DNA from 4 places in the Pseudophaeobacter arcticus DSM 23566 genome. Region 3 is predicted to be linked to each of the others. Evidence: riboswitches for the same ligand, from Rfam matches in the RefSeq annotation. Region 3 holds a riboswitch; each other region holds the start of a gene.
The links. Region 3 has a riboswitch for cobalamin ahead of ARCT_RS0121240 (aromatic ring-hydroxylating oxygenase subunit alpha). Riboswitches for the same ligand answer to the same signal wherever they lie in the genome.
Positions count from the first base shown of each region.

Region 1: it holds a riboswitch for cobalamin, as region 3 does, so the genes downstream of both, ARCT_RS26580 (hypothetical protein) here and ARCT_RS0121240 (aromatic ring-hydroxylating oxygenase subunit alpha) in region 3, are expected to answer to the same signal.
Region 2: it holds a riboswitch for cobalamin, as region 3 does, so the genes downstream of both, ARCT_RS0109345 (TonB-dependent receptor plug domain-containing protein) here and ARCT_RS0121240 (aromatic ring-hydroxylating oxygenase subunit alpha) in region 3, are expected to answer to the same signal.
Region 4: it holds a riboswitch for cobalamin, as region 3 does, so the genes downstream of both, ARCT_RS0119860 (DUF1636 family protein) here and ARCT_RS0121240 (aromatic ring-hydroxylating oxygenase subunit alpha) in region 3, are expected to answer to the same signal.

Region 1 is NZ_KI421507.1:3,216,930-3,220,450, reverse strand. Features, by position in the region: gene ARCT_RS0119905 (DNA polymerase III subunit gamma/tau) at 1-399, opposite strand, end outside; gene ARCT_RS0119900 (protein-tyrosine phosphatase family protein) at 741-1,286, shown strand; gene ARCT_RS26580 (hypothetical protein) at 1,358-1,783, opposite strand; cobalamin riboswitch at 1,892-2,122, opposite strand; gene ARCT_RS0119890 (SRPBCC family protein) at 2,333-2,800, opposite strand; gene nudC (NAD(+) diphosphatase) at 2,868-3,521, opposite strand, start outside.
Region 2 is NZ_KI421507.1:1,134,855-1,138,375, forward strand. Features, by position in the region: gene ARCT_RS27940 (hypothetical protein) at 45-203, opposite strand; gene ARCT_RS0109335 (hypothetical protein) at 211-1,050, shown strand; cobalamin riboswitch at 1,388-1,596, shown strand; gene ARCT_RS0109345 (TonB-dependent receptor plug domain-containing protein) at 1,757-3,521, shown strand, end outside.
Region 3 is NZ_KI421507.1:3,464,805-3,468,325, forward strand. Features, by position in the region: gene ARCT_RS0121235 (2Fe-2S iron-sulfur cluster-binding protein) at 1-569, opposite strand, end outside; gene ARCT_RS0121240 (aromatic ring-hydroxylating oxygenase subunit alpha) at 572-1,795, opposite strand; cobalamin riboswitch at 1,905-2,108, opposite strand; gene ARCT_RS27275 (Hint domain-containing protein) at 2,419-3,297, opposite strand; gene ARCT_RS26695 (calcium-binding protein) at 3,254-3,521, opposite strand, start outside.
Region 4 is NZ_KI421507.1:3,209,411-3,212,931, reverse strand. Features, by position in the region: gene ARCT_RS0119870 (ABC transporter substrate-binding protein) at 1-928, opposite strand, end outside; gene ARCT_RS26575 (ABC transporter ATP-binding protein) at 925-1,743, opposite strand; gene ARCT_RS0119860 (DUF1636 family protein) at 1,740-2,096, opposite strand; cobalamin riboswitch at 2,199-2,412, opposite strand; gene ARCT_RS0119855 (glutathione S-transferase family protein) at 2,727-3,401, opposite strand; gene ARCT_RS0119850 (MarR family winged helix-turn-helix transcriptional regulator) at 3,497-3,521, shown strand, end outside.

The DNA of each region.
Region 1 (3,521 bases), 250 kb from region 3:
GGCCGATGCGGCGCGATACTGGACCGAATCGATGATTTCACGAATGTCTCCGACACCGGTGCGGCTGGCCGCATCCATCTCCATCACATCGACATGACGGCCTTCCATGATGGCGGTGCAATGTTCGCAGACCCCGCAGGGCTCGGTGGTGGGCTGACCGGTGCCATCGGGGCCGATGCAGTTCATCCCCTTGGCGATGATCCGTGCCGTGGTTGTTTTCCCGGTGCCGCGAATGCCGGTCATGATAAAGGCCTGGGCGATACGATTGGTTTCAAACGCATTTTTCAGCGTTCTGACCATGGCATCCTGGCCCACGAGATCGGCAAATGTCTCGGGGCGGTACTTCCGCGCCAAGACTTGATACTGGGGCTGGCTGCTGTCGCTTGTGCTGTCGTTCATAGGTCTCTTGCCGGATTCGGAAGGCGGGATCGCGTCCGCGCAAGGTACGCGGGCTGGCGGGCTTCGTCCACCGCTGTTGACCAACTGGGGCTCGGCAGGTCAGACTTTGGGGGCGGTGCCTGATTTGGCGCCGGGTGCTGACCCTGCTGCGTGGTCGGTTTTATTGAGTTTTAAGGCCCGCCTTTTATGAACTGGTTTTTCGGCGCGTGTTTGTGATCGAAGTTGGGCCTGTGTATCCGGATTGTGTGATATGACTATGCCATTGTCTAAAAACACCGGGTTTGGCAGGGGCTGCTTTGGCCCGCTTGCCAGCGCGGCGGGGGGCTGGGAAAGGGCTCGGTATGGATGATCATCTCACAGACCAATCCGTGCGATCCCTCACGCTGCATGCGCTGAGTGTTGGCGATGGCATTCTGGCGCTTTGCCCGCTGCCAGGCAGTGGCGGCGACTACAAGGGAGACATGGATCACCTGCATGACTGGCAGCCAGGGCTGGTGATCTCGATGACAACCGAAGTTGAACATCTCGGCGCTGGTGCGGCGCCTTTGGGGCAGGATTTTCAGGCCATGGGCTCTCGCTGGATCCATCTGCCATTGCCAGATTTTTCCGCCCCAACCAAAGACATGCTGGCGCAATGGCCCGCGGTCAGCGCGCTGGCCTTGCAGGCTCTGCGCGGGGGCGGCCGGGTGCTGGTGCATTGCAAAGGCGGTTGCGGGCGGTCCGGCATGGTGGTTCTGCGTCTGATGATTGAGGCCGGGGAACAGCCCGACAAAGCGCTGCGTCGGCTCCGTGCTGTGCGCGCCTGCGCTGTCGAGACCGAGGATCAGATGACCTGGGCGCGGGCCGCTGCAAAACGGCCAGGAGCCAAGAAAGCCAGAAAGATATAAAGCCGAAAGATATAGGGGGCGGAGCGCAGCTTCTGGCTCTTAAACCGCCCGCCCCCCAATAAAACTTGCCGCTACAGCGCTGGGTGGACGGTTTGCGCAGTGGTCTGTTGGGGCAGAGGCTTTGGCAGGGCTTCGCCCATGGCGCAGGGGGGCTGATGCAGTTTTGCTGCGGCAAAGGCCCGGCTGTCTGGCTGGAACAGAGTATCAGCAAACAGATCCAGGGCCTCGGTATCGGTTGCTTCGGTGACGTCACAAAACACCCGAATGCGGTCGTGGGTGGCAATGAACCGGGCCGGGCAATGTCGCGCGCAGCCATCCAGAAGGCTTTCACCGCAGAGCTCAAATTCGGCGGATGTCACCGGGCGGGCCTTATCCAGCGCCCCGGCCAGCGCCGTGAGCATCCGGGACAGGGCCGGGCAGGGCCTGCCCAGGTGCATACAGATGCTCTGGGAAAAGTGATGTGTTTGTTTGGTCGTTGTCTGGTCCATCGGTGTCATGATGCGCCCTCCGCGCGCTGGCGGGAAAATCAGAAGGCGCAGGCATGAGACCAGGAGGGCGTTACCCGCAACCACCTCATGCACCCGCCCGGACTCCCCGTCCAGTTTCGAGTTACATTGGTGATGGCAGGTCTCCTGACTTGCGGGTCGATACGGTTTCGGTCCTTCCCGGCAGGGATCATATCCCCGTGCCAGTGGTTCACCCGAAGCGCTCACCGCTTACAGTTGCGGGGGCAGTCGCGGAGTTGGCAGGGCTGCAATAGCCTGGCCGCACCGCGTTCCCTTTTCATCCTGGACACAAGAACATGCATCGCAGAAACCATCTCTCCAACCGCTATCGCTGACAGATATGAGTCGTCAATCACCAATTGCGCAATTGGCACAGCAAGGCCCATACCGGCCCGGAGATACCAGTACAGAGAAAACAGTATGGACAGGATCACCCACGCCACAGCGGCAAAGGGTGGCGGGCAGGGATGGACAGCGGAGCAAGCAGCCAGGTGGCGCCGACAGTTGGGTCGTCACAGCTGTGGCTGGCCGCAACCGGGATCAGGCGCTGCGGTTCACCCGGTCTTCGGTCAGGCTGGCGAACTCTGCCACGCGCTGCTTGAAGCGGGTGTTGATCTTGGACCGCGCCAGTTTGAGCGATTGCAGCAGCAGCCGCCCAGACAGGGTTTTGGCCTGCACATTGACCTTCACCGAAAGGCGGGTGCGGCGCGGCGAGAGCGCCAATAGTTCAATCTGGCCCTTGCCAGACAGGCTGGCGCTATCGCCCTCAAAACCAATCAAGGTGGTGGGCTCGTAGTTGGAAAGCTCCAGGTGCAACTCACGGGGTTTGCCGCGAAAATCCGTCCGAATATCCCAGGCCATGCCAACCTGCGGGGTGGCATCGTCGCTCAAACGCTGTACTTCGATGCCGCGCCGGATTGCCGACCGTTCAAAGCTGGCAAAATCGGAAATCGCTTCAAAGACTTCAGCCAGAGGCGTGTCGACGTCCTCTTTACTCGTTAATTCCATGATATGCCGCCTGACCAGTGGTCAGCCCTCAGAGAGTATTATTGGATTAGGTGATAGAATAATCTCCTTAATCCAAAGTGTCCGCAAGCCAGTTTTCGAGAAGAAAATGTGCAATTGCACCCTTTCTCGCCGGTTTGATGATTGGGTGTTCTCCTGCAAAGACAGTCATCATCTCCTGACGGCTCACCCAGATTGCATCTTCGATTTCCTTGGGGTCGATGGTGATGTCGCGGCTGGTGGCCTGACCGCTGCAGCCAAACATCAGCGACATCGGGAATGGCCAGGGTTGACTGGAGAGGTAGCCAACCTCGCCAACAGAAACGCCTGTTTCTTCAAACACTTCGCGGCGCACGGCTGCTTCCAGAGTTTCCCCGGGCTCAACAAAACCGGCCAAGAGCGAATACATACCGTCTGGCCAGCCAGGTGATCGGCCCATCAGGACGTCATCGCCATGGGTGACCAGCATGATGACAACTGGATCGGTGCGCGGGAAATGCAGCGCCTTGCAGCTGGGGCATTTGCGTTGCCAGCCGGCCTGCGCGACCTGGCTTTTGCCACCGCAGCGGGCACAGAACTGGTGTGACTGATGCCAGGACAGCAGGGCTTTGGCGGTGGCGGCCAGCTCTGCCTCCAGCGGAGAGAGGCGCGCCATGATGCGGCGCAGTTCGGCAAAGACATAGCCCGTCGGCAGGTCCGGGTGCTGTTGTTCGCTCAGGTCGGC
Region 2 (3,521 bases), 2.3 Mb from region 3:
CATTTGAGCTGGCAGCACCAATGGCGGCTTTGCGGACGGAGCGGCTATTCACCGCCAAGGCTGCTTTCGGTCCGGTGTACGAGGGGACCTTTCTCTGGACCGACAAAGGCCATGGCTCCGACGACGCCATCCACTTCTATGCCTTCGAATTGATCGACCAACCGGATGGTGTGGACATAAAGCGGCTTATGAATGACACTCATCTAAAGGTTGAGAGTTACATTACCGCCGGGAAAAGATATTGGGAGGTATCAAGGGACTATGGGGAGAAACAGAAAAACGAAATTCGAAAGCGTTCTGGATTTTTCGCGTGTTTTGGCTCCTGAAAACTTCCCTCACGATAGCCTGAGATTCATAGAATCGAAGCTGAGAAGTATCGAAATGTTAGCCTATGATTTGCCAAAGTTGGCGGACGCTCATTTTGGCCAGGAGTTCACGCGTACAGATGAAAACCCGGAGATTGAGATATACAATACAATCTTTCAGGTTAGGATTGCGAGTTCCTGCGAGTCTTTGTGTAGCTCAGTTTACGGCGCTGGCGAGATAGCAGCAAAGTTTATTGGGCCGAGGTTGCACCCGCAACGACCAAGTGACTTTAGGGGGCTAAAGGAACGCTTGAAGACCGGGGATTTGGAAAGTTATGGACTGCACCCGATACTCTTCGACTTTGAAAGGCATGAGACAATATTAGCCGTTCGTAGCGAAACCTCGCACTACTCATCGGTATTTGTTGCTATGCCAGATTCTGAACGAAAGACATTGTGCTTCAAAACTCTCAGTGAGGATATGAAGGGTATTGAAAGCTCTGAGATATCGCTGGAGGAATTTGTTTCCGGTGCACTCGCATCAGTTGATAACATCAAGCGTCTGATATGTATCGTTTTCGATAACGTCATATTTCCTAAGCTAGACCTAAGCAGAATGATACGGGGCAATGTAGATCGAGACAGTCGTGGCATGCCCATCGTCAAAAACGGTAGAATGACACCACTGCCAGATGTCTCTGTAAGAGACCATATTTTGCGGTCTGGCTTAGGGCATCTGCTTTAATCACTTGCAGCTGTATGTGAAGGCGCAGACAAAAGCCGTGGTTTCTGTTCCGCTCTACGCTCCGCTTCACACCAGCACATTTGCTTAGACAGAACCCCGGGGCCAAACCTCAGAGGTTATGGGGGGTGGTTCACTGTCGGGAGCGCCCGTTCGCCACATCAAGCGATGAACCGCCGCCGAAGCCCAGGATACCCATCACCCCGGCCACGCGTCCGGATTCCACTGCCTGCAGGAGCGTTTCACGAGCCTGCATTCCGGCGCCCCAAAACCTCACCGTGAAGCTCTTTTCCAGCGAGCTGATTCGAACTCCCTTCTTGACAGACCTGCCAAGGCCTGACTAAGTCGCGAGCATTCTGGTCCGGCTGGGAGACCACCCGGATAATAGGGAACACGGTGAGGTGTAGCCAACAGGCGCCGAATCCGTGACTGCCCCCGCAACTGTGAGCGGAGAGCACTGCTGCAACAAGCCACTGCCCCATGGGGTGGGAAGGCGTAGCAAGGCCTCGACCCGCGAGTCAGGAGACCTGCCAGAATGATCACCCTGTCCGGGTGCGGGACGCGCCAAGGACAACGGACTTCCGTAGTGGTGGCAATTTTCACCGTCTGCGGGGGCATTGCCTCACGAAGACTCTCATTTTGACCTTGCTGTCCGCTCTGGGCAGCAGCTTGGCCTATGCTGTGTCATCAGGCCGGGAGGAATAGAACTATGCGCAAGGCACGCCTGTCCTTGGCTGCGGCTTTGGCCGCGACCCCCGCTATTGCATTGGCCCAAGACTCTGAAGTTACCGATCTGGGCGAGATCATCATCTCTGGTGGCTTCACCCCCATTGAGGCCCAAAGATACGGCCGCTCGGCCTCGGTTCTTACCAGCGAAGAAATTCAGGAGCGCGGCATCACCACCGTCCAGGACGCCCTGCGGGCAGTGCCCGGCCTGATGGTCAACGGCTCCGGCGACAGTTTCACTCAAATCCGCATTCGCGGCGGTGAAGCCAACCACACCCTGATCCTGATTGATGGCGTCGAGGCCTCCGGCGGGGATAGCGAATATATCCTGTCCGGTCTGGACACCGCTAACATCGAACGCATTGAGGTGCTGCGGGGGCCACAATCGGTGTTTTATGGCTCCAATGCATCGGCCGGGGTGATCAACATCATTACCAAGACCGGCGGCATCGGCACCGAATATGGTGGCGGCGCCGAGATCGGATCTGACGGCTACCGCGCCTCTGCACGGGTATCCACACGCTCCGCGCGTGGTGGTCTCTCCTTCAGTCTCGCCCACGACCAAGACGATGGCTACGACACCTCCGGCGATGGCGGCGAAAAAGATGGCATGCGCCGCACGACGCTGCAGTTGAAAGGCGACTATCTGGTCACGCAACGATTGCAGCTCGGCTTCAACCTCCGTACCTCGGATGAGCGCTACGACAGCGACAGCACCTCCTTCACAGCGACCGATGCGGCCAGCTATGTTGTGGACGATCCAACCCAATTCAGCGAGCGGGACGAGCGCCTGGCACAGATCTATGCCGAGCTGGACACCCTGGGTGGTCGTTTGAAACATCGCCTGTCTTTTGAGCGCACCGATTTTGACCGCGCCAGCAATGGTGGCACCGCAACCGAGACCAAGACCGAAGCAGCCAAATATCTACTCAGCTTTGGTCTGGATGGGCAGCCTGTCGATCAGGCCAATCACCAGCTAAACGCGATGCTGGAATGGGAAGAGGAATCCAGCAGCAGCAATCCGCTTTATGCACGCAGAACCAACTCATTTGCCTTCGAGTACCGTGGCAGCTTTGCCAATGGCCTGGATCTACAACTTGGTGTGCGGCGCGACAACAACAGCGCTTTTGAGGATGCAACCAGCTGGACGGCGAGCGCCTCATACACCTTTGCAGGCAGCGGCGTGCGTTTGCATGGCTCGGCAGGAACCGGCATCGTAAACCCCTCCTATTTCGAACTTTTTGCCAATTCTACTTTTGGCACCACCACATATCTCGGCAATCCGAACCTGAAACCGGAAGAAAACCGCAGTTTTGACATTGGTGTCGAGGTCCCGTTCCTGCAGGGGCGCGGGTTGGTTGACGTGACCTATTTTGATGAGACCCTGACGGGTGAGATCGAAAGCTATGTGGTGAACCCCACCACCACATCCTACCGTAACCAGGCGGGTGACAGTGACCGAAAGGGCGTCGAACTTTCGGCAAGCCTCGACGCCACCGATACCCTCGATTTGCGTCTGTCCTACACCTATCTGGACGCCACCAATCCCGATGGCTCCGTCGAGATCCGCCGCCCAGAGCACGAGCTGTTGCTGAGCGCGACCCTGCAGGCCTTTAATGGCCGTGGCTCCGTAACGGCTGACCTCCGCCATGTGGCCGGCAATTGGGACAGCCAGTTCTTTGGCTCCTATGCCACCGCCCAACTACCAGACTACACCACCGTGGATCTATCGGCCCAGTATGAGCTAA
Region 3 (3,521 bases):
TCAACGACGAATTTCAGATCCAGTCCTGATGAGCGGCTGGCCATCTGCTCGAGGCGCTGGCGGAAGATGATCTCGGATGGGCGTTTGGCGCAGTTGATGAACACCACATCGAGATCGCGCCCTTCGTCCCACATGCAGGTGGTCATAGACATCATCGGCGTGATCCCCGAACCAGCCGAGAGAAAAAGAAACTTCTTGGCGCGGCTATCCACATTGGTGAAGAGTCCGGCCGGACCGATCGCCTTGATCCGCATTCCCGGCTTCAGGTTGTCCAGCATCCAGCGCGTTCCGATACTGTCGTTCTGCGCCTTTGCCGTGATGGTAATCGACCGGGGCCGCGAGGGGGAGGAGGAGATCGTATAGGTCCGATGCACCACCCCGCCGGGCTGATCCGGGGCGGGAATTTCCAAGGTCAGGAATTGGCCCGGATCATAGGCGAACTGTGCTCCCGAAGGCGACCTGAATGAGAAACTTGCCGTGCCCGGAGTTTCCGGAACGACCGAGACACATTCCAGCATTTCGGTGTCCTGCCAGATCGTGGGCGCGGAAGAAGGGGAGAGGGTCATCATGTTTACTCCGCCGCCAAGGCGTTGGGACGCAGATGCGCAGCCAAGGTCGCGCAATACCATTCTACGAATTGCAGCACGCCGGTTTCCTGGGTCGAGGAATAGGGGCCAGGCGCATAGGCGGGGCTATCTATGCCCTGCTGGTTGTCTTCAACCACCTGACGGTCCTCGTCATTTGTTGCTTCCCAGACCTCGGTCAGCCGCTTCAGATCATAATCGCTCCCCTCGACCGCATCCTTGTGGACGAGCCACTTGGTCGTGACCTCGGTTTCGGTGGGGCTAATCGGGGTGACGCGGAAGACGATGGAATGATCGGCAAGGAAGTGGTTCCATGTGGTGGGATAATGAAACTTCAACAACGAACCTGCATCCGCAAAGGGAGCGCGTCCCAGCCAGCGACGCACCGCAGATTTGCCATCCATCGTATAACTTTCCGCCCCTTCCTTGAGCGGCATCCGGGCCAAGCGGAATTGACCGTCGTCATGCATGTAGAACTGCGACGGCAAGCCCACGGCTTCGCAGCGGTCAAAGTGCTTTTGCAGATGCGGAGGCGTTGCCCCCTGCTCGATGCCCGTGACCGTAGGGTCATCGGGAAAGGTCCGGCAAAGGGCGGGGTGGTTGCCGCCGCAATGATAGCATTCGCGGTTATTCTCCCAGACCAGCTTCCAGTTGCCCTTTTCGATGATCGTACTTTCATGGGCGATCTTGGCATTGGCGAGGTCATGGGGCTCAAGATAAGGACGCGCAATCTCGGCGAAGGCTTCGAAATCAGGCGCTTCATCGGCGAGGCAGATATAGACCAACCCGGCCAGTTCCCGGCAATGAACCGTCTTCAGCCCGTGCTGACCCGGGTCGAAACCCGGCCCCATATCACGCGCCCAGAGCAAGGAGCCATCGAGCTCGTAGGTCCATTGATGATACGGGCAGACCAGTTTCGGTACATTGCCCTTGCGCGCCTTGCAGATAATCGAACCACGGTGACGGCAGGTGTTGTGAAAGGCGCGGATCCGGTTGTCGGCGCCGCGCACGATGATGACCTGGTAGGCGCCGACCTTGTGCGTCACGTAGCTGCCCGGTTTCTCAAGCTCGCAGGCGGGGATTGCAAACAGCCACTCGCGGTAATGGATGGCTTCGAGATCGGTCTGGAAGATGTCAGGATCGTTGTAGAACGCCTGTTCAAGGGAATGGCCCGGCACACGCCGCGCCAGAAGCTCGATTGCTGAATTCATCTCTGATTCTCCTGCCGCGCCCCGCGGCGTTTCTTGGGCAGATGACAGGAGGGACCAATCGGCGGCGCGAGGAAGCCGTCCGACATGGAAGCCCCCACCGCCACCCGCGATTTGACATATGCGCAAGGCTGGTTTCCGGACTCCGAAGTGGCTCTCGCCCGGCTGCGGCACCTTCCCGGATTCCTCGTTCCAGTGGTTGATTGCCGTAACCTGATCTTCGTTACCGTTGCGGGGGCAGCGCCGGAGTTTCACCGGCTTCCCAATTCTCCACTCCCCCGCGAAGGAAAGCGGCACCTTACATTGGGCAGTGTATGGAGAAGGTGTTTTGTCGCTGAGTTGCAAACGACATTATCAAGATCGAAAACGCACTGATGTTAAAAGACCTGTAAGATGAGAAGATATTGGCTCGTTTTCACCACGAAGCAGACCTTGGCACGACAGGCCGCGCTTGACCGGAAGCCAACCGAAGGCGTGCTGTTTGGCATGAAAAGCCGCAGCGAATGCTCACTTTCAGCCCTTTTTTGACGCATGCTGCGCAGTTCTTGAATCTCCGGTCTGGCTGCTCGGCAAGCACCCCTTTGATGTGAAGCCGGGTCGGTATGGGTTTGAGTACTTGATTGCCGCTAGAGAAAGGTAAAAGCGGGAGGCCGCGAAACCTTTTCGATTGTCCGAATGGGCTTCATTCGAGTCCGTTGCAGCTGGCTTGGTAGCTGTGCCTGGTCGCTGCTGTATTTTGTCACCAAGAGTGTTTCTGCCCAAGCGCCATTCGCCCGGACCAGTTGATGCTGATCAAGCAAGATGTGGTAGTACCGTGCAATTTTGCAAGACGGCCGTTCCGTGACACCGGGTAGCCGAAGAAGCCTTTTTGCCGCCACGATATGGGTGGGATTGTTCTGCGGCAGAGCGATCCTGTGTTGCGGCGAGACGAGAAGTTCGCGGTTCGGTGTCTTCGGCCCGAGCGCATTGGGACGAATCCGAATAGGTTTCATCTTGTGAGGACCATTTTTGAACTTGTAGCATCTGCAAGAAATGTACCTCACCGGCTGCATTCCGTTGTCTAGCGTTTCGACCAAGTCGCCCGGGCGTAATGTCTCGACCAGTCTGGCGCCTGTTGCCGTATCGATCAGCGTTCCCTTCAGAAAACACACCGGCCCCGACTGAAAGCTGAAATCCGACGCTGACTGAGACGCATAGTTCAACCACTTAACCTGGGTCACCGACCCGTCCGGGAGGGAGATCAGAGTGCCCCAGTTGCCATCGTCACTCAGGTACGGCTCAAGCTCGGAATAAGTCGTGATCCCAGGATAGTCGACGAGAAGAATGTCGCCATCGCTTGCGGAATAGTCCTCAATCACATCATTGTCGCTGTCGGAGGTAATCACGAACGTGTCGGCACCGCCATGTCCGTAGATCGTATCATTGCCTGCGCCGCTGCGGATCTCGTTATCGCCGTCACCGCTATAGATCAGGTCGTCGCCAGCCCCCCCCATCGAGCGTGTCATTCCCCTGATCACCATAGATCGTGTCACTGCCGTCGCCGCCATCGATCCAATCATTGCCCGCGCCGCCATGCACACTATCCGCGCCAGCACCGCCGTAGATAACATCGTCACCATCGGCGCCATATACGGTATCTGCCCCGTCGCCTGCATCAATGGTGTCGCCGCCATCGGCAGAGCCAAAAGCGTCATCTCCGTGTATGATATCGTCTCCGGCGCCGGCCGCG
Region 4 (3,521 bases), 260 kb from region 3:
TTGCCTTGGCCATTTTCTCGATGGCTGCAATATTTGCCGGCCCAGGCGTCAGCTCTTCATACCGCAGCCCCACCCAGCGCTCATTCTTGACCGCATCGGTATGTGCCATAACCGGGTGCTCTTGCAGGAACTTGAAGGTATCTGCGGCGCCATTGCCGTTCTGGTAGTCCAGCAACACCAGAAATTCTGGATTGGCGGCCGCAACCGCCTCCCAGGAGGTGCGCCCCCAACTGGTGTCCAGATCATGGGTTACGCTGGCGCCACCTGCAGCTGTGATCATGGCGTCAGGGATGGCAAACCTGCCGGCCGTGAAGGGCGCATCTGCGGGTCCGTCCAACAGGAAAACACGCGGTTTGGCGAATTCGGCGGTTCTGGCTTCAATGCTGGCCAAGTGCTGCTGCCAGCCTGCAATCAAGGCTTCTGCCTTGTCTTCCACATGCATGACCTTGCCGAGCCGCAGAACGTCGTTGAACAAAAGATCCATACTGGCCGCTGGGCGGTCTTTGTCCAGATGCACGCAGCTTTCGGTCAGGACCATGGTTTTGATACCAAAGGGCGCCAGGGTGTCCGGGGTCACATCGCCACCGGGCTTCATGCCGTAGTACCAGCCGGCAAAAAACAGATCAGCAGAGGCCGAGACCAGATTTTCGACGCTTGGATATTTGGGCGCAAGTTCAGGGATATCGCCGCGATCTTTGTCGAATGTGGGGCTTGTCTTATACCATCCGGAGATGCCGGTGACGCCAACCATCTTGTCCTGCAGGCCAAGCGCAAAAGCCATTTCAGACATATTGATGTCATGCACAACCAGCCGTTCCGGCATGGTTTCAAAAACCAGTGGAGTGCCGCAATTGTCGACCTTCACTTCATGTGCCGCGACGCTACTTGCAGCACCAAGGAGGAGCGCAGCAGACCAGAGAGTTTTCATTGTGAGTTTTCCTTCAGATTTTGGAAGTCTGTTTTGCGAATATCGAGCGCAGGGATCATCCGGCCCTCATGGGGGAAGCACAGATAGCTGACCCCAAAGGTCGCCTGGACATTTTCAGGGGTCAGGACCTCGGCGGCGGGACCAAAGGCCACAAGCCGCGTTGATTTCATCAAGGCCGCATGGGTGGCAAATTCCGGGATCATCACCAGATCATGCACCACCATGACAACGGTGATGCCCAGAGAGGCAACCAGGGACAAAATGCGCCCTTTGGCATCCGGGTCCAGGTGGTTGGTCGGCTCATCGAGAAACAAGAGCTTGGGCTCCTGCGCAAGGGCACGGGCGATATGCGCACGCTGGCGCTCCCCGCCTGACAGCTGTGCCATTGGTTTATGCGCCATTTTCGTAAGCCCTGTGAGGTCCAGAATGGCCTCGATGGCTTGGCTGTTTTGATGTGCGGACCGGCGCGCCGCGATTGGCAGTTGCCCTAGGGCAATATAGTCCTGAAGTCGCAGCCGCCCATCCGGGGAGCTTTGCTGGCTGACAAGGGCAATGTGTCCTGCCCGATCCTGAGCTTTCATCTGGCGCAGGCTGGCACCCCCTATGAAAACCTCACCAAGCGCCAGAGGTTCACATCCTGAGAGCAGGTTCAGCAGGGTCGATTTGCCGGCGCCATTTGGCCCGGCAATGGCGAGGATCGAACCCTGCTGCAAATCAAAGGAAACCCCCGAGACCAGCAGGTCTCCGTTCAGGGCAAAATACTCCAGGTCGCGCACACAGAGAAAAGGTCGCGATAAAGGTGGCGATCCGGTCATGTCTTGGCCTCCGTCCTGTAGGCGGGAAGCCGTGCCAGGGTTTTGTCGTACAATCTCTTTGGTCGCTCCGAGGCTGTGCTCCAGCCCGTGTCGCTTGCCAAAAACTGCTGGGCAAAACAGGCGATCGCCTCGATATCCGCCTGGGCTTCGATCTCACCAAACAGATACTGTGTCTTGCCCGGACCCTGCAATCCGACCGTTATCGGGCGTTCGCAGCCCGCCATGCAGTCTACGGCCCGTAAAACGAACCGCTTTGACACATGTTCCGCCAGTGCTGCCCGTAGTTTGCGCGCGGCGCCTGCCCCTTTGCAGGTGGTGCAAATCAATATGGAATGATCACTGTGGTTGGTCATGTCTCGCCCCGCAGTTAAACGCGCGAAGAGAGCAGGTGCCGGTCCTGTGTAGCCAGTTACTCTGTGCCATCTAAGCCTCCGTCAGGACTCCCCGTCCTGGGTTGGGTGAACAAATGGATGGCAGGTCTCCTGACTCGCGGGTCGAGGCCTTGCCGCGCCTTCCCACCCTATGGGGCAGTGGCTTGTTGCAGCAGTGCTCTCCGCTCACAGTTGCGGGGGCAGTCACGGATTTGGCGCCTATTGGCTACACCACACCGTATTCCCTTTTCATTTTCCCGGAGTGACCCCGGGAAAAACCATCTAGGCCATGTATGAGGTCAATCTTGAGACTGTCAATCAAATTGAAAGGCAGGAGTTGCGGCCCGGCGCGCGCCGTGAACGCGCGTCAGCTCCCCTGATTGGCTCTCTGCGCCCCCCGCCTGGCCAGTACTGCGCCAAGTTGCTGGCGGTCACACGTCGCAACACTCTTGGGCATCGGCTTCCATCATAGTTGAGCGGTCAATACCAGCATCCTGGGCCACCATGAGACAGGCTAGATAACGGCGTTTCAGATTGCGCCAGTGGGACGTCAGCAGAGCCGGACGAAGCTGCCAGATGCCGGGACTGAACACCTAGGGTCCAGACCCTAGTCTAGTCTCCACCGATTTGGCGCGTCATGAGCCGAGACAGGTGGGAGTTTCGGTTGAGCAAAAAAGCCCTCAGAAGACTTGGATAATTTTCAGATACCGCCTGTTTGACCGATGGTCGTGCAGCCAAAACTTCGCGCCACGCCAGAACCTTTTCTTTGTCAGTCAGGATGTCGAAATCGCCGATTTCATCGAACGAGTCGAAGTACCGAAAGACCGGTGCAAAGACGGCATCAACAAGAGTGAACTCACTCCCTGCGAAATACGGGCCTTGTCCCAGTTGTCGCTCAAGTTGTGTGAATTTTGCCTCCAGTGTTTGGAGTTTCTTATTGAACGTGTCGGCAGTCTGGGCGTTATAAAGTCCCGCTATGTCGTTGAGGGTGGCCGACCCGAACTCGATCCAACCACGGTGCTGTGCGCGCGTTATCGCAGCCGAAGGGTGGAGAGGCGACGGCCGGGTATCTTCCAGGTACTCCAAGATCGCAGAGGATTCGAATATCGCTTCTTGCCTGTCGGTCAAAACCGGCGTCTTTCCCAGCGGCGAAATGGTTAGAAACCAGTCAGGCTTGTTTGAAAGGTCGATATCAGTGCGTTCAAAAGAAACGCCTTTTTCCAACATCGAGATCGCGGCTCGCTGAACATATGGGCAAAGTGAATGGCTTATCAGATGCAGGGTCATTCGGAATCTCCATGTAGATGCAATTGCATCTATATAGGGGCAGCCAACGGAACGTCAAGGTTGATGCAGTTGCATCTTTTGCGCTAATGTACCCTATGACCACACTCAGCGCACAAACAA